DNA from 4 places in the Lysinibacillus sp. NPDC059133 genome. Region 1 is predicted to be linked to each of the others. Evidence: riboswitches for the same ligand, from Rfam matches in the RefSeq annotation. Region 1 holds a riboswitch; each other region holds the start of a gene.
The links. A riboswitch is a leader RNA that binds a small molecule or an ion and turns the genes downstream of it on or off. The one in region 1 is predicted to bind S-adenosylmethionine.

Region 2: it holds a riboswitch for S-adenosylmethionine, as region 1 does, so the genes downstream of both, ACFXN8_RS13455 (MetQ/NlpA family ABC transporter substrate-binding protein) here and ACFXN8_RS16045 (bifunctional homocysteine S-methyltransferase/methylenetetrahydrofolate reductase) in region 1, are expected to answer to the same signal.
Region 3: it holds a riboswitch for S-adenosylmethionine, as region 1 does, so the genes downstream of both, metA (homoserine O-acetyltransferase MetA) here and ACFXN8_RS16045 (bifunctional homocysteine S-methyltransferase/methylenetetrahydrofolate reductase) in region 1, are expected to answer to the same signal.
Region 4: it holds a riboswitch for S-adenosylmethionine, as region 1 does, so the genes downstream of both, ACFXN8_RS04785 (methionine ABC transporter ATP-binding protein) here and ACFXN8_RS16045 (bifunctional homocysteine S-methyltransferase/methylenetetrahydrofolate reductase) in region 1, are expected to answer to the same signal.

The regions. Positions count from the first base shown of each region.
Region 1 is NZ_JBHZDH010000031.1:10,275-14,986, reverse strand. Features, by position in the region: gene ACFXN8_RS16055 (protoglobin domain-containing protein) at 234-1,523, shown strand; gene ACFXN8_RS16050 (protoporphyrinogen oxidase) at 1,789-3,177, shown strand; SAM riboswitch class I at 3,303-3,402, shown strand; gene ACFXN8_RS16045 (bifunctional homocysteine S-methyltransferase/methylenetetrahydrofolate reductase) at 3,496-4,712, shown strand, end outside.
Region 2 is NZ_JBHZDH010000022.1:40,576-45,287, forward strand. Features, by position in the region: gene ACFXN8_RS13450 (methionine ABC transporter ATP-binding protein) at 1-796, opposite strand, end outside; gene ACFXN8_RS13455 (MetQ/NlpA family ABC transporter substrate-binding protein) at 901-1,734, opposite strand; SAM riboswitch class I at 1,823-1,928, opposite strand; gene ACFXN8_RS13460 (pyridoxal phosphate-dependent aminotransferase) at 2,167-3,336, opposite strand; gene ACFXN8_RS13465 (PhzF family phenazine biosynthesis protein) at 3,475-4,269, shown strand; gene ACFXN8_RS13470 (carbon-nitrogen family hydrolase) at 4,352-4,712, shown strand, end outside.
Region 3 is NZ_JBHZDH010000004.1:138,201-142,912, reverse strand. Features, by position in the region: gene ACFXN8_RS04010 (TrmB family transcriptional regulator) at 6-788, shown strand; gene ACFXN8_RS04005 (nucleotide excision repair endonuclease) at 874-1,245, opposite strand; SAM riboswitch class I at 1,440-1,550, shown strand; gene metA (homoserine O-acetyltransferase MetA) at 1,701-2,636, shown strand; gene ACFXN8_RS03995 (GerAB/ArcD/ProY family transporter) at 2,995-4,712, opposite strand, start outside.
Region 4 is NZ_JBHZDH010000006.1:536-5,247, forward strand. Features, by position in the region: partial or broken gene ACFXN8_RS04770 (IS3 family transposase) at 1-84, shown strand, start outside; gene ACFXN8_RS04775 (MetQ/NlpA family ABC transporter substrate-binding protein) at 156-1,013, opposite strand; gene ACFXN8_RS04780 (methionine ABC transporter permease) at 1,121-1,789, opposite strand; gene ACFXN8_RS04785 (methionine ABC transporter ATP-binding protein) at 1,779-2,807, opposite strand; SAM riboswitch class I at 3,259-3,362, opposite strand; gene ACFXN8_RS04790 (thioredoxin family protein) at 3,427-3,729, opposite strand; gene ACFXN8_RS04795 (toprim domain-containing protein) at 3,746-4,087, opposite strand; gene gcvH (glycine cleavage system protein GcvH) at 4,285-4,665, opposite strand.

The DNA.
Region 1 (4,712 bases):
CATTTTTAGTTGATTATAACCCGTAACAGAAGAAAGAGTCATAAGTAATGTATATGGATTTAATATCCTGAGGGGGTTCTCACTAAAAGTTAGGGATGACAATTCTTCAGGATGCGTCCAGAGGGAATGGAAATCAACTCTACGTTATGGTGATGCTTTTTTTATATTATTGGTGAATGGAATTAAATTTTTCTCAGCTTTTAAAAGTACACGGCATGAAAGAGGGTAAATGTGTGATTTTTCAAAAACAGAGAAAGACAACGGCGTTAGATTTAGAGCAATACATTGTAAAAATGGATATAACGAATCGCCATTCAATAAAAAAGCAAATTGATTTGCTTAAATTGACAAAACGGGATTTACAATATTTAAAAGCCTTTCAACCTTTTGTAGAAGGCAATATTGATAACATAGTTATTCGATTTTATGAAATGATTGTAACTGAACGTACTCTAGTAGATATTATTAATAAACATAGTTCTGTAGAGAGGCTGAAAATTACTTTACGACGTCATATTATTGAAATGTTTAATGGTACGATTGATGATGATTTTTATCAAAGGCGCGTTAAAATTGCTAAAGTACATGTCCATATCGGGCTTAAAACACAATGGTATATTTGTGCTTTTCAAGATTTAACAGCATCATTTATTGACTTAGTTGAAGAACATGTTCATCATCCAATGGATCAACTCAATACAATTAGGGCTATCTCAAAAATATCTAATTTTGAGCAACAGTTAGTTTTAGAGGCGTTTGAACATACCATTGATCAACTTCATGAAAAAATAGAACGTAGAAAAGAAGTAATAGAGAAAAAGATTGTAGAGTCTTCGGAATGTCTTGCCACAATATCACAAGAAACGAACAACTCGTTTCATCGCTTAAGTGAACAATCAGATGAAATTAAACAACTAGCAAAAAAATCACTTCAAGTGTCGACTATGGCTGAGAGTCAGGCATTAGAAGGTCGTGAACAATTAAAGAACCAATCGCAAAATATGAGTAATATTATTTACTCACTTGACGATATAGCGGAAAATATTACACAGTTGGCAGATATGTCAAAAGAAATGGAATCGATTATGAATGTTGTGACAAATATTGCTAATCAAACGAACTTGTTGGCTTTAAATGCGGCAATAGAAGCGGCTCGTGCTGGAGAAGCAGGTAAAGGCTTTAGTGTTGTTGCAGATGAAGTGAGAAAACTATCGATTCAAACAAAGGAATCTGTCACATCGGTTGCCACGTTACTACATAAAACGAATGAGCGGACAGTTAATCTTGTTTATTCGCTTAGTAATATTCAAGAAGAGGTAGCTTCCGGTGAGGAAAATATGGTTCAAACGGAAGGACAATTTACTAACATATTGGAAGCTATGACCGAAGCCAAAGAACAAAATGGTCAGATGGAAAAAGAAGTACAAGCAATAGTAGAAGTACTAAGTGAATTAGGTATTGCCTTTAATGAAGTAAAAAATTCTGCGGAAGAACTAGCTAGCTTTGCACAAAATTTAAATTAGTGAAGTGAGAAGCAAGAGACAAAGACAAGAAGGTGCTTCACATTGTAGTGTATAAATAACACTATATCAACTCTTAATATATAATATCAGCTAGGTATCGAATATGTGCTGTTAAATTTAATATATGCTAACTGAACATAGAAAAAAATGGAGCTATCCAATGCCTGGATAGCTCCATTTTTGCTAAATTTGTAAAGGGTTTAACGTAATTTTTGATAAAAAAAGTTTATACTGAAATAAAGAACTAAAAATAGGGGCGGTTAATATGAAAACAGTTGTTGTATTAGGTGGCGGAATTACGGGATTGTGTACAATGCATTATTTACAACGCCAAGTTCAGGAGAAAAACTTAAATGTAAAGCTTGTACTCGTTGAAAAGAATACATACCTTGGTGGCAAGCTTCACTCTGCATATGAACAAGGCTTCATTATGGAAACAGGAGCAGATTCTATTGTAGCGCGTCATAAAGGTGTCATGGAGTTAGTAGAAGAACTTAATTTTGAACAAAATCTTGCGTATAACGAAACGGGTATTTCGTATATATACACGAATAATGAGTTACATGCCATCCCTGCAGACTCAACGTTCGGTATTCCTATGAGCTTACAATCTCTTGAGGAAAGCACGCTTGTATCAGAGAAAGGTAAAAAAGAAGCGTTAAAAGATTTAACCATGCCAAATGAAGTGTTTACAAAAGAAAGCTCTATCGGGGAATTTTTAACATACTATTTAGGTGAGGAGCTTGTTCAAAACCAAATAGCGCCCGTACTTGCAGGTGTATATTCAGGAGATTTAAATCAGCTTTCCATTGCTTCCACTTTACCGTATTTAATCGATTACAAAAACGATTACGGTAGTATTATTAAAGGTTTCGATGCAAACAGGGAACAATTTGTGAAAGCCGCCAATAAGAAATTTATTTCATTTAGAAATGGGTTATCTTCACTAATAGATCGACTTGAAGAAACATTAACGGATGTAGAAATTATAAAAGGGATTGCCACTACAAATGTTAAAAAGCAGGAGAATCAATACGCTGTTACATTAGCAAACGGAAAAATGATTGAAGCAAATCATGTTGTAATGGCACTGCCAAATGAAGCGGTACAAAGTTTATTGCAGGATGAATCTTTGAACTGCTATTTTGAACGATTCAATACTGCATCCGCCATTACGATGTACTTAGGATTTGATGTACCCGATAATAGATTACCAGCAGATGGAACAGGCTATATTGTGTCACATAATTCGGATGTTATTTGTAATGCAGCAACGTGGACAAGTCGCAAGTGGAAACACACCTCAGCAGAAGGAAAATTACTTGTACGACTTTTTTATAAGAGCATTAACCCTGAGTATGAGAGATTACGTGTGATGACAGATGAAGAGTTAGCAACTGTTGCCCTAGAGGATGTAAGAAAAAGCTTGGGGATTGAGGAAACGCCAACTATTGTTGACGTGACAAAATGGATTGATCAAATGCCGAAGTACGACTTGGCACATCGTGAAGCGTTGCAAGGTCTCTTGCAAGAGCTTGAGGAAAACTATCCAAATTTATCAATAGCGGGATGCTCTTATTTTGGAGTAGGCATAGGTGCATGTATTCAAAATGGTAAAAAAATTGGTGAGGAACTTGCTGGAAAACTATCGTAATTGTCTGAATTAAATCAAAATATAATGTTTTTCGTAAAAATTATCCTCTGTTCTGTGAAATAGTCTTGACTCAATCGTTCGTAAACGATATGATTCTTTTAATTATTTAAAAAATTCATACTACATTCTTATCAAGAGAAGCTGAGGGACTGGCCCTATGAAGCTTCAGCAACCAACTTATTGTCAGGTGCTAAATCCAGAAGACCGTTGAGTCGAAGATGAGAAGGAAAAACAATTACGAAACGACGTAAAAGCCTTCTTTTTTTATGAAAGAAGGCTTTTTTTTATTTTAAAGATAAGGGAAGAGAGGCTAGTTTTATGGGATTGCTTGAAAGGTTAAAAACGCATGTTCTTACAGCAGATGGCGCAATTGGTACGGTTTTATACGGCTATGGCTTGGAGTACTGCCATGAGGAAATGAATGTACAGAGACCTGAATTAATTGAAAAGATTCATAGAGAATATATAGCAGCTGGTGCCGATATTATTCAAACGAACACTTACGGAGCTAATGCCATAAAATTAGCCCGTTATGGATTAGAATCTCGTGTGCAGCAGTTTAATGAAGCTGCTATAACGATTGCAAAACGAGCAGCGGCAGATGGTGGACAATTTGTCTTAGGTACTATTGGAGGAATCCGTGGTATTCGTAAAAGTGACGCAACGTTAGAGGAAATTTTAGCAACAGTTGATGAGCAGGCAACTGTTTTACTTGCAGGAAATCCAGATGGTCTTTTACTTGAAACGTATTATGATTTTGAAGAGCTAACAGCGACTTTAACAATGCTACGAGCTAAAACGAAATTACCGATTATTGCTCAAGTTTCTATGCACGAACCCGGAATTTTGCAAAATGGAATGAGCTTAAATAACGCCTTACATAAACTTGAAGCGCTAGGTGCTGATATCGTTGGTGTTAACTGTCGCTTAGGTCCTCACCATACTATACAAGCATTCGAAGGAGTAGAGCTTCCTAAAAAGGCATTTATGTCAGCATATCCGAACGCCTCTCTCCTTGATTTGGAGGATGGCCGTGTCGTATATGAGTCGGAGGCAGATTATTTTGGTCGAGCAGCTGTAGAGCTTCGTGATCAGGGGGTACGTTTAATTGGTGGCTGCTGTGGTACGACACCAAAGCATATTGCTGCAGCGAAGAAGTACTTAGAGGAGCTATCCCCGGTCGAGAAAAAGTATGCAAAGCCAGAAAAAGTAGAGGTTGTCCGTGAGGCAGAGCCAGCAAATTATGAGCCATTACATGTAAAAGTAAAACGGGAACGCTCGATTATTGTGGAGTTAGATACACCAAGACATTTAGAAATCGAAGGCTTTATTGAAGGGGCAAAAAAATTATATGAGGCTGGCGCGGATGTAGTCATGATGGCAGATAATTCACTTGCTTCACCAAGGATTAGTAATGTCGCAATGGGTGCCTTACTGAAAGAAACGCATGGGGTACGCCCGTTAACCCATATAACATGCCGAGATCGTAATTTAATTGGTCTTCAATCACATTTAATGGGATTAAATGCACTAGG
Region 2 (4,712 bases), on a different contig from region 1:
AACGAATAACACTTCCCGAAACATTTAATTGCTCGATAAGGGAAGGAGATAAATTACGTTGAGAAATGGTATTTAAAAATTTTCGTGTCGTTGGATGCTGAGGCTTCGAAAATAGCTCTATAGCAGAGCCATATTCCACAACTGTCCCTGATTCAAGAACGGATACATCATCGCAAATTTTTTGAATAACATTCATTTCATGTGTAATGAGTAAAATAGTGATGCCCAGCTCACGATTAATTTTCAAGAGAAGCTCAAGAATAGCGTCAGTTGTTTCAGGATCGAGAGCACTTGTCGCTTCATCACTGAGCAAAATCTCAGGCTCTTGGGCAAGAGCACGTGCAATAGCGACACGTTGCTTTTGCCCCCCAGAAAGCTGACTAGGGTAGCTATCTAATTTCTCTGTTAGGCCAACAATTTCTGCATATTTTGCAACGCGGTTTTTCACTTCAGAGTCGTTATAGCCTAGAAGTTTTAATGGTACCGCGATATTGTTGTAAACAGTCGCTGTTTTCAAGAGATTAAAATGCTGGAAGATCATCCCGATTTTTTGACGTGTTTTGCGAAGGTCGTTTAGAGAAAGGGAAGTAATATCTACATTGTCGATCAATACTTTTCCTGTTGTTGGACGCTCTAATAAGTTGACACAGCGTATAAGGGTACTTTTTCCTGCACCACTGTAGCCAATAACTCCATGAATTTCACCTTTTTTAACATGCAAGTTAATACCATCTACTGCTTTGACGATATCTTTTTTAGTTTTAAATTCTTTTGTTATATTTTCTAATTGAATCATACTGTGATATCTCCTTTCTAAGCCCTTCTATAAAGCAAGAATCTGCTAGTTTTCCGTAGGAGTCTCGCAGATTCTCGATTGTATGAAAGGTCCTTAATCGTCAATTACCAGCCCGGAATAACAGAACCTTTGAATTCTTCTTCAATAAATTTGCGTACTTCATCAGATTGATAAGCTTCAACGAACTTTTTGATTGTTGGGTCGTCTTCGTTTTCAGCACGGACTGCAATGTAATTCACATAAGGAGAGTCAGTAGACTCTAAAAGGATTGAATCTTTTTTAGGATTAATGCCAGCATCAAGAGCGAAGTTCGTATTAATAGCTGCTACATCTACTTCACTAAGCTGCTTCGGAATTTGTGCAGCTTCTAATTCAATGAATTTAAAATTCCTTTTGTTTTCTTCGACATCGCGAATAGATGCTGTTAAGTCTGCACCTTCTTTTAATTTAATGATGCCTGCCTCTTGAAGGACAAATAGAGCACGAGCCCCGTTCGTTGGATCATTTGGTAACCCGAATGTTGCACCATCAGGAACCTCATCGAATGATTTATATTTCTCAGAGTATATGCCCATAGGATTTAAAATTGTTTTTCCTACTGGCACTAAATCTGTTTTGTGATCTTTGTTAAATGCATCGAGGAATGGCTTGTGTTGATAACTATTTACATCAAGATCACCCTCGGCTAACGATGTATTTGGTAAAACATAATCAGAGAAAGTTTTTAGTTCAACCTCTAAGCCATTTTCTTTGGCAACTTTTGCAACAACCTCTGCAATTTGTTCGTGTGGACCAGAAGTCACACCCACTACAATTTTATTTTCATTAATAGCCTTATCTTGACTATCTTTACTGTCTTCTTTAGTACCGCAGCCTACTAATGCTGCTACTAATGTGAGACTCGCTAAACCTAATAAAAATTTGTTTTTCTTTTTCATGAAACATACCTCCAAAGTTGTTTTATCGGTAGTTAAAAATAAAAAAAACTCTCTTATAAACTAAGAGAGGCTCATGAAAAAACGTCCTCTCTTATCTATCAAACGATGATCGTTTGCAGGATTTAGCACCTTCCTTAAAAAAAGGAGGTTGCCGAGCTTCATAGGGCCAGTCCCTCAGCTACTCTTGATAAGAGATTTATAATATTTTTTTGTAAATCCGATAGAACTAATATAAATTATAGAATATAGTAAGTCAATCGAATTTTTAAAATTTTTTATTTTATTATAATATTTAGTTGAAAAAGAATCCGCTAGAAGTAGGGTTGGAGCAACAAAAAAAGATAGTGAAATAAAAAACTGTTCCCATAGCAAGTTTGTGCTAATGGAACAGTTTTTCGGGTAGAGTCTACTCAAGTAGGGGGATTGAAATGTTTATGAGCTAAATAAGTTTAATTTTTCAATTCTGCTAATCGCTTCACGTAAGCGGTCTTCGCTAACAAGTAAACCAACCCGTACATAGCCTTCACCATATTGACCGAAGCCATTGCCTGCAGCTACTGCGATATCAGCCTTGTCGAGCAATAAATCGGCAAATTGTTCACTCGTAAAACCTAATGGAACAGGGAGCCATGCAAAGAAAGAGCCTCTTGGTGCCGCTACTTGCCAACCAATTCGCTGAGCTTCTTCGATCAGGACATTTCGTCGACGCTCATAAGTTGCTCTTAACTTGTCAGTGCAACTCTGTGAAGCGGTAAGTGCAACTGCCGCCGCTTGTTGCACTGCGGGGAATTGACTACAAAATAGATGATCTTGAATAAGGTTAATGGCTGCAACAATATCGGGGTTACCAACTGCAAAACCAATGCGCCAGCCTGCCATATTATACGTTTTGGATAATGTATACATTTCGATACCGACATCTTTTGCACCGTCAGCTTGGAGGAAGCTGATAGGTTTATTGCCGTCAAATCCAATCGCTCCGTAGGCAAAATCATGTGCTACGATAATGTTGTGCTCTTTTGCAAAGCGTACTGTGTCCTCGAAAAATTCAAGTGTTGCAGTACCGCCAGTTGGATTATTCGGGTAATTCAAGTAAAGCAGCTTTGCCTTTTCTTTTACTGCATCGGATAAAGCATTATAATCGGGCAGGAAATGATTTTCTGCAAAAAGAGGCATGACTTCAAAATTAACATCGCCTAATACGACACCTGATAAGTAATCTGGATATCCAGGATCGGGTAATAGCATAGTATCCCCGGGGTTTAAAACGGCTAACGGTAACTCAACAAGACCAATTTTCGTACCACCGAGAATAGCTACTTCTGTGTCAGGATCAATGTCAACATTGTATTCACGTTTGTAGAAGTTTGCTGCTGCTTGGCGTAATTCTGCTATGCCACGAAATGGAGAGTATTTATGATTTTGAGGATTTTCTGCTGCCTCCTGTAATGCTTTAATAATGTGTGAAGGAGTGGGTTGGTCAGGATTACCTTGACCAAGATTAATAACATCACGCCCTTCAGCTAGAGCAGTGTTTACTTTTTGCACAAGTGCTGCAAAAAATTGAGTTGGAAGTTGCTGTAGTTTTTTTGAGAATTCCATCCATGTTCACCTTTTTCAGAATATAATAATTATTAAAGATATGAAGCAAATAGTATTACTTTTTTTACTAAATGTCTAGAGTCTTTTCAGTTAACTAAAAACTAAAAGAGACCCGATTATATTTATGAGGTGAAAAAATTGAACAAAGTCTCATATTTTATCGTCAATGCTTTTACTACAGAACTTTACAAGGGAAATCCCGCAGCAGTCTGTTTACTTGATTCAACAATACCTGAGTCGACCATGCAGAAAATTGCTCAGGAGATTCCCGTACCAACAACAGCTTTTGTCCAAAAGAAGGAGCATGATTTTTTTCTTAGATGGTTTACACCAGCAAAGGAAATACCGATTTGTGGACATGGAACAATCGCTAGCGCTTTTTTACTTTGGAAACAAGGAATTGTACCCGTCAATTCTTCGATTACATTCCAGACTGTAAGCGGCCCTTTGCAAGCAATTTGGTTGAATGAACTAGTTGAAATAACAATTCAAAAGTATCGGTTAGAAAAGATTGAATGTCCTTTGGAGCTTGAAGAATGGCTTGGTGTGAAACCAACATATGTCGGGAAAACAGAATTGGATTATATAGTGGAGCTAAGTCACGAAGAGTATATTGCAGATTTCAAAGCTGATTTTCATGCGATGAAACAGTTCCCGGTACGTGGTGTTTGTATTACAAGCCGTTCTAAAGATGAGGGGATTGATATTGTCTCAAGATTCTTTTCTCCAGCACAGGGTATTGATGAAGACCATGTAAATGGTTCCACTCATGGTGCGTTAGGACCTTACTGGTGTGAAAAGTTATCAAAAGAAAGCATTGTGAGCAAACAGCTTTCAAAACGTGGTGGGCTATTGTACGTTACACCGAAAATAAAAGATGTGGCTATTGCGGGTTCGGCAGTTCAAGTATTAAGTGGTGAAATATTAATCTAAATATTTGAGCTTAAACCATGGAAGTAAGGTTGATTTATTGTAGTATAAATACAGAACAGTACTGTCTAGAGGAGGAATAGTAATGAAGATTGGTTGTATTCAATTAAACGTAGGCTTTGGCAAAGTAGAAGAAAATTTTGCTCGCGCTGAGGACAAGATTCGTGAAGCGGCAAAACAAGGTGCAGAAATTATTGTACTACCGGAAATGTGGAATTCAGGCTATGCACTTGAAAAATTACCAGAGCTTGCAGATGTGGATGGAGAACGTTCGAAAGCATTTTTATCAGATTTAGCGAAAGAGCTTGGCGTACATATTGTTGGTGGCTCTGTTTCAACGAAGAAGGGCGATAAATTTTACAACACGATGTATACGTTTGATAACAATGGTGAGTTAGTAGGTGAATATAACAAGGCACATCTTTTCCGTTTGATGGACGAGCATT
Region 3 (4,712 bases), on a different contig from region 1:
ATTCGATGGAATTATTAATCGCCCAATTAAAAGAGCTAGGATTCACAGAATATGAAGCAAAGGCCTATACGGCACTCGTACAAAATAGTCATGTTAGTGCCTATCAAGTAAGTAAAAACTCCGGTATCCCACGTGCAAGAATATATGACATACTTAATGTACTTGTTGAAAAAGGGTTAGTACTGAAAGAAGAAACGGCAGATCAAACGACATACTCTTCCATTCCTGTCGCTGTATTTTTACAACAAATTCAGCAACGTTGGCAATCGAATTTCACGTCGATAAGTGATCAATTAGAAAAATTAGAGGTAAAAGAGCAGGAAACGGAGCATAAGGTTGTCACGTTAAAAGGAAAAGAGGCAATCGTCAATTATTGTCAGTCGTTATTAAAAAAAGCGGAGAAAAAAGTACTATTATCAATGTGGGTAGATATGTATGAAGAATTGCGAGAAGATATACATGCGGTCGCTCAGCACATTCCGGTTCATGGTATTACATTGTATGTGGATGAAAATGTTGCAACCATTGACCAGCATCGCGTTACTCAATATACGAGGACAGCTTCCACGCCCCATTGGTTTATTCTGTCTGTAGATGGTCAAGAGATGATTTATGGTCACTCACCGTCAAATCAAGAAACGGCTTTTATTACAAATGATCCTGTTCATATCTATTTATTAGAGGATTATATATGGCATGACGTGCTTGTTAATCGACTGTTAAAGCGCGATGAGATGGAGCTTGAGGAATGGATTACGAAAGAACGTAAAGCATTTTTTGTAGAGTAAAATATTAAAAAGAATCTGCTCGCCATCATGTACATTACAGGATGGCGAGCAGACTCTTATTTTTTGTTAAATAGTATTTTTTATCTTAATAAAAAACTTTATCAACATTGTATTTAGCGCGGAATGAATTGATCGCGTATGTTTCGTAAATTTCACGTTCCATTGGATCTTCCACTTCATACACTTCAATTTTGAAAATTTCATTACGATGATTTTTCATCGGTGACACATTGTCCTCAAAATGCTTCTTAATACGTTGACGAATTTTACGAGCTTTACCGACAAATAATAGTTCGTTCTCTTCATTGTAAAATAAGAAAATACCACCGTTTTCACGTGTGATTTTATGGAAATCAATAAAACCATGGTACGGTGTGATTGGTACATCACCTGGCTTTAAATCTTGTTCGCGTTGGCGAATTACTAAATCTGGTTTTGGAAATTCAATTTTAATCAAACTATTCACGTTCCTCTCTGTTACTAAAGGTATATGTTAACATAATTACAGCTTGTTTACCATAAAATATGTAGACATAGTTTCAAGATTAGTGTTAAACAAATTACATCATGACATGCATGGTTAATAACAAAATATTCTATGTATTATTGATATTCTTAATTGTTCGTGTTACAATTCTTTTTAATTAAATAATCTTATCATGAGAAGTTGAGGGATTTGGCCCGATGACGCTTCAGCAACCTCTAACAAAAGTTAGAAAGGTGCTAATTCCAGCAAAGGATTTGTCCTTTGAGAGATAAGAGTGAACGTGGAAAAATCCTTCTCATTCTATCTCAAATGGAATGAGGGGGATTTTTTAATTTCATCGAAAAAGAAGACTTAATGAGCTTTGAACAGGGCCTGTGCATGGAGACTAAGGCCCAATTGATTTTAACTAGAGAGGGGAATGCAAGATGCCAATTAATATTCCAAAAAACTTACCAGCTGGAGAACATTTACGTGAGGAAAAAATATTCGTTATGGAAGAGGACAGAGCGAAAACTCAACAAATTCGTCCATTAAATATCTTAATTTTTAATTTAATGCCGGAAAAAGAAAAAACAGAGCTGCAATTACTACGTTTATTAGGTAATACACCGTTACAGGTGAATATTACATTTTTAAATACGGCTACACATGAATCGAAAAATGTTAGTAAATCACATTTGCAATTATTTTATACGACGTTTAATCAAATTCGTCATCGTCGCTATGATGGCATGATTATTACGGGTGCACCAGTAGAAAAAATGGCATTTGAAGAAGTGAACTACTGGCAGGAAATTTCAGAAATTATGGATTGGTCCAAAACAAACGTAACATCAGTCTTACATATATGTTGGGGTGCTCAGGCAGCGTTATACCATCATTACGATATCGGTAAAATTGAGCTTCCTGCTAAATGCTCAGGTGTATACTCTCATGTCATTACGGATTTAACGGTGGATTTAGTACGTGGCTTTAGTGATTCATTTACGGCACCACATTCACGTTATACATCCGTATCAATTGATGAAGTACTTAACCATCCTGATTTACGATTACTATCTTATTCAGAAGATGCGGGTGTTTTCATTGTGCAATCTAAGGATAATAAAAACATTATGATTACTGGCCATCTTGAATATGATGCGACAACTTTAGCGGATGAATATAGTCGTGATGTTGCGAAAGGATTAGATATTGAGGTACCCGTGAATTACTTCCCAAATGATGATCCAGGAAATGAACCGATTAATACGTGGCGTGCCCATACACATTTATTATTCTCAAATTGGCTGAACTACTATGTTTACCAAGAAACACCATACGAATGGGATTTCGTTGATCAAATTGAATATCATATTTAACTTCTTTCAGCGGGTGTCCAAATATCCGTTGCTGCCGCTGTCGCTACGTTTCACTACGCTTTCGCACAGTCAACACACGTTGCTGACGCTGCGTTAGCACTCCGTACGCAATTATGCCGAGGCATAATTGATTAATGTTCAATAGCAATTAAAAATGATGACCTTGATATTTTAGGGTCATCATTTTTTACTTTACTATGTTCCCGACTGGGCGCTTTCCTGAGGCGTCCGATGAGCCGCTCCGCTTCGCTGCAGGGTCTTATCTGTGACGCGTGACGCTGGTCCCTGAAGAGTCGCCCAGTCTCCACTCTAATCAACAAATGTCACGCACAACTTTTGGTGATGAACCACATTGCTGTTAATTGTCTGGCGATTTTCCATTCTTATCACTATTTGGAGTATTGCCGGTATCGCTATCATTCTGTGTAGTATTACCGGTATCGTTGTCACTCATACTTTTAGGAGCATTTCCGCCATTGTTGCTATTTTCACTTTGTGTAGGCTTTTCGGCATTACTGCTACTTTCATTTTGAACAGCGTTTTCGTTATTGTTACTTTCACTTTGAGAAGCATTTCCGCTATTACTGCTATTTTGACTCTGAGAAGAATTTTGGCCATTGTTATTACTTTCATTTTGAGAAGCATTACCACCATTGCTGCTATGTTGACTCTGAGAAGAATTTTGGCCATTGTTACTACTTTCATTTTGAGAAGCATTACCACCATTGTTGCTATTTTGACTCTGAGAAGAATTTTGGTCATTGTTACTACTTTCATTTTGAGAAGCATTACCACCATTGCTGCTATTATGTTGACTCTGAGAAGAATTTTGGTCATTGTTACTACTTTCATTTTGAGAAGCATTACCACCATTACTGCAATTTTGACTCTGAGAAGAATTTTGGCTATTGCTACTACTGTCACTTTGTGTAGCATTTCCGTTATTACTACCATTTTCATTTTGTGTATTACTACTACATTGCGTAGTATTTCCTTGATTCCCATTAATTTTACGAATCATCGCGACAAGTAATAAAACTAATGGTAATAAAATCATGAAAACGAAGGAAAATATTGGCCATGTATCTCTATTGTAAATATCTGAATGAATGATATTAGGATGAACAATTTGTGAAATTCCAAGGATAATCATACCGAGTGGAAAAATGAGCGGTCGATGATTTTTAATTTTAAATATTTGTGCGATACCGATAACCGAAGCATAAAAATACATAAAAGTTCTAATATAAATTGAGATTATCCACATGGCGGCCATAATTACTTCAATACGCTGCAAAAAATTACCGATTGAAATTCTTTGAGCTAATGAATAGCTAGGAAATGTCCTAGCAGCTGTATTTTCGGGACCTAGGACAAGGATAGACAGTGCGATGATCAAAATTAAGGCAATTCCTCCAATAATTGTGCCAATGTAAAAACCTTTTTGTGCAGATTTTTGGACGTTAACTGCGGAAGGGAAAATCGTTAATAATACAACAAGCGGGAATGAAAAAAGACTTATAAATCGAATCATACTAAAGAATACTGATTTTTTTGGTGTTTCCATTATTGGCTGTAAATTTTCAATCTGGATGGATGGTGAAATGAAAATTACAAAGAAAATGAAAATTAGGGCAAATATTGGAAACAGTATTTCTGCAGAACGAGCAAAAACTTCAATTCCTAGAAATGCAGCATAAATAATGATAATACTGAACATAAATGCAAAGGCCATTGTAGGTGTTTCTGGCATTATTTCCGTTTTCATGAAAATTCCAATGAAATATAATAATTCACCGGCAGAAAGTAAGGATATAATTATAAAGCAAATTGCAGTAATTTTTCCGAAAAAACGACCTAATATCTTTTCATTAGCCTCTACAAATGTAAGGGTAGGTGTTCTATTTCCTAAAGCAACGAAAAGCTTTATTATGGGCAAACTTAAAACGACACCAATGATCGCTGCAATCCATGCATCTTGCTTTGCTTCGCTTGTTACACTTGCAGGGATAATTAAAATGGCTGTGCCAATTGAAAAGAGAAGGGTAATGATCATAAATTGTCTTGAACTAATTA
Region 4 (4,712 bases), on a different contig from region 1:
TACTACAATCATTATCGAGGGCAATGGAATTTAAATAAGCTGCCGCCTGCAAAATACAGACAGCAGCTTCAGAAAGTTGCCTAACCTTTTTTAAAATGTCCTTTACAAAGGGTACATATTATTATACTTACATACCCTTTTCGATAAATTTTAAATTATTTAACTGGTACAACTGAGCCTTTCCATTCTTCAATAATGAAGTCTTGGATTTCTTTAGATTTTAATACTTCTATTAATTTTTTAATTTCTTGTTTTGTTTCATCACCAGCACGTACAGCGATAATATTTACATAAGGAGATTCTTTATCTTCAAGAGAAATTGCATCTTTCAATGGATTTATGCCGTTATCGATTGCAAAGTTCGAGTTGATCAGAACCGCATCACCTTCATTATTTTCATACATTTGTACAAGCATTTCAGGCGCTGTATTTGCATCGAATTTGAAGTTTTTAGGGTTTTCTGCGATATCTTTTATTTCTGCTGCTGTTTTATCAACACCATCTTTTAATTTAATTAAGCCCTTAGCTTCTAACAATGAAAGCATACGACCGTGGTCTGAAACTGAGCTAGAAAGTAAAATTGTTGCACCTTTTGGTAGATCCTCAAGAGATTTATATTTTTTAGAGTAAATTCCGATTGGTTCAATGTGAATGGCACCAGCATTTACAAAGTCATAGCCATTTTCTTTCATGCTAAGCTCTAAGTAAGGTAGATGTTGGAAATAGTTTGCATCAAGGTCACCTGATTCTAAATGTTGGTTTGGTAATACATAGTCTTGATACGTTTCAATTTTAAGATCGATACCTTCTTTTGCTAAAATAGGTTTTGCTTTTTCCAAAATAATCGCATGAGGCGTATTAGAAGCACCTATTGTTAATGTTACATTTTCTTTATTGTCTGATTTATCACCAGATGATGCGTTTGAGTTTGTATCTTCTTTTTTACCAGCACCACAAGCAGCTAAAGCTAGTACTAATACTGATAAAAATAATCCTGCTAATAATTTCTTCATTTTCTTGCACTCCCTTTTATCTTGTTTAAAGTATGTTAGCGGTATAAAACCGAAATAACCTCTCTGATGTTCGTAGCGAGATGCGCTTTTTTGTAATTAGCGCCTTTTTAGCGTTTATCTGTTTTGGCTGTAATGAAGTCGCCAATCCATTGAATAATAAATACTACTATTAAGATTAATATAGTTGCCATTAATGTTACATCTGTGCGATTACGTTGGAAACCATCTAAGAATGCTAAGTTTCCTAGACCACCTGCACCGATAATACCTGCCATCGCAGTATAACCAACAAGTGCTACAGCCGTTACAGTAAGACCAGAAATAAGCGCTGGTAACGCTTCTGGAATTAATACTTTCCAAATGATTGTTGACGTTTTAGCACCCATTGAACGAGCCGCTTCAATCACACCTTTATCGATTTCACGTAAGGAAATTAATACCATTCGTGCATAGAATGGTGCAGCTCCGATAATTAGTGCTGGTAAAGCCGCATCTGCGCCGCGAATTGTGCCGAGTAAAAATTTTGTAAATGGAATTAATAAGATAATCAAAACGATAAATGGAATCGAACGGAAAATGTTAACGATTGAACCTGTTAAAAAGTTCACCAGTTTATTGGCCCATAGCTGGTTTGGACTTGATAAAAATAATAAGATCCCAATTACTAATCCAAGTATAAATGTGATAACCGTAGAGATTGTTGTCATGTACAACGTTTCATACGTAGCGTCCCACATTTTTTCCCAGTCGACATTCGGAAAGAGACTAGTTAGCATTGGCAATCACCTCCGTTTGTACTTCGACTGTATGCAAGTAGCTAAGTGCAGCAGCAACATTCGCCTCTGTGCCATCAATTTGCACAATAAGTGTACCGTACGCGCCATTTTTCGTTTGTGAAATATTACCATGAACAATACTTACTTCTACATCAAACTGTTTCACAAGATGTGAAATGATCGGCTGCTCTGTTTTTTCTCCTACAAAGATTAGCTTAACAAGTTGTCCATCAGGGTAATTTACTTTAATTTGTGCCACAGTTTCCTGTGTTTCCTTCGTATCTGTAATTTGAGAAACGAATTTTTTTGTAATGGCCGCTTGTGGAGCTTGGAATACTTGTAACACTTCACCACGCTCTACAATTTCTCCAGCTTCCATAACCGCTACACGATGGCAAATTTTGCGAATAACGTGCATTTCATGTGTGATTAACACAATCGTTAAACCTAATCGTTCATTAATATCGACAAGTAAATCTAGAATAGCATCTGTTGTCTCCGGATCGAGTGCGGATGTTGCCTCATCACATAACAATACCTCTGGATTATTAGCAAGTGCACGAGCGATGCCTACACGTTGCTTTTGTCCACCTGATAATTGTGATGGATATGCGTTAGCGCGCCCTTCTAGGCCAACTAAAGTGATTAATTCTTTCACACGTGCTTCACGTTTTGCCTTTGGAACACCTGCGATTTCTAGTGGAAAAGCGATGTTTTCTTCAACAGTCCTAGACCAAAGCAAATTGAAATGTTGGAAAATCATACTAACCTTTTGTCTAGCATCTCTGAGCTTTTGCCCCTTTATGGATGAAAATTCTTGATTGTTAACCGTCACCGTACCAGATGTAGGCTTTTCTAAACCGTTTAACAAGCGAATCATTGTACTTTTACCAGCGCCACTATAGCCGATAATACCAAAAATTTCACCTTTATTAATAGAAAGGTTGACGTCTTTAACTGCTGTTAATTCGCCATTTGTGGTTTTGTATTTCTTCGTAATATTTTGAAGATTGATCATAGCGAATTCTCCTTTTCTCATATCAATTTTGCCTCGGCATAATTGTGTCCGGAATCGGCTTTGTGCTTAGGCCTGCAGATGTTTTTTGCGCGAAAGCGTAGCGGCAGCAGCACCGATGCAGGTCAGTTAGCCGTTATCGCATGGATGCGATGGTTTTAGGCTAACATCCTATATTGAACTCCTTTCCGATTCCGTGACATCCGCCGGAGGCTTTAGGCCAGCAGGATGTTGGTCACTCAGTCGTGTGTTGTTGCTGTCGCTTCGCTTTCGCACAGTTAAAACCGTGTTGCTGTCGCTTCGCTTTCGCACAGATAAATTGCCACAGGACGTGGTGTTCTTAGACTGAGTTCCTCTATTTCAGCAGGTTTTGGACACCCGCTGAAAGAAATTAAAAAACCCCTTCACTTATAGACAAGTAGAAGGGGTCACGTAACTTATACGCTAAACCGTTCTCTCATCTGTCAAAGATAAATCTTTGGGTGATTTGGCACCTTTTCACTAAGTGATGGTTGCCGGGCTTCATAGGGCACTTCCCTCCGCCGCTCTTTATAAGAGTTCGATATATTTATTGTTTTTTTAATATATTTGTTACTTTACCACGCGATTAATATTCAGTCAATTAATTTTTCAACAATTCGTATAAATATGGTACCGATTGAAAGGCATAAACCTTTTCTGTCACTTCTCCGCCTTCACAGACGAGCAAACATGGTACACTTTCGATTTTATGAGCATAAGCTATTTGCTCTATAAAATTAATATTCGCTTTACCGACCTGTAGCTGTGGCAGCAATTGCTCAACAACCGTCATCATTTTCGATGCAACTGTACACGTTCCACACATTGGCGTATATAAATAAAAGGCAGCCTTTTCACCGGACTGCACAGTCGCGTCCCACTGCTCTTTTGACCATTCTTCCATCTTTTTTCACGCAACCTTACAAAATATATTCATTATGGATTGAGAAATGTGCACGAAGCAAAATCGCCGCTAACACCTTCCTCGGAGTTGTCTCAACTTCCTTATATGTTGGCATTGTACGTAAATGCTCAGCCTCTGGATAATGTCTGTCCATTAATGCTCGTAGCTTATCACCCGATGTATCTGCATCAAAAAATGTATAAAGCTCACAGCCCTCATATGGATCGAGTAATTCTTCTAATTGATGCACACCAATTGTACCATTCGTACAAAGTATTTTAACATTTTCATTTAAAATAGGTTCAATTTGAAGCTTATCCGAACGGCCTTCGACAATTAAGCATTTCCCCTCGAACATCACGCCACCCCCGTTTAGACATATCCCTTATCATTCATTATATCAATAAATCTTGTCGTTGATACTGTTAGACACCTATTGATAAGGGATATACTTGCATTCATCCTCATTAACTGTAATGGGGATGAATGCAGATAATAAAAAACGTCGGTAGATTCCGACGTTTTTCTATTACAGGCTTGTCTTATAAGCTTGTCTTATTCTGCAATCATTTCATCGTATTGCTCAGCTGTCATAAGCTTTTCAATTTCTGATGCATCAGCAGGCTCTACAACGACCATCCATGCTTTTTCATATGGTGATTCATTAACGAATTCTGGGCTATCTTCTAAATCTGCATTTACTTCAACTACTGTACCTGAGATTGGTGCGTATAATTCAGAAACTGTTTTTACAGATTCTACGCTACCGAATGGATCATCAGTTTTGATTTCGTCGCCAACTTGTGGAAGCTCAACGAAAACGATATCTCCAAGTTCAGATTGTGCGAAATGAGAAATACCGATACGTACTTTTCCATCTTCTACTTTAACCCATTCGTGCTCTTCAGAGTAACGTAAGTCTTTAGGTGTATTCATGCAAAAACCCCTCCATAAATATGTAATATATTCAATTTCAGTGTGCC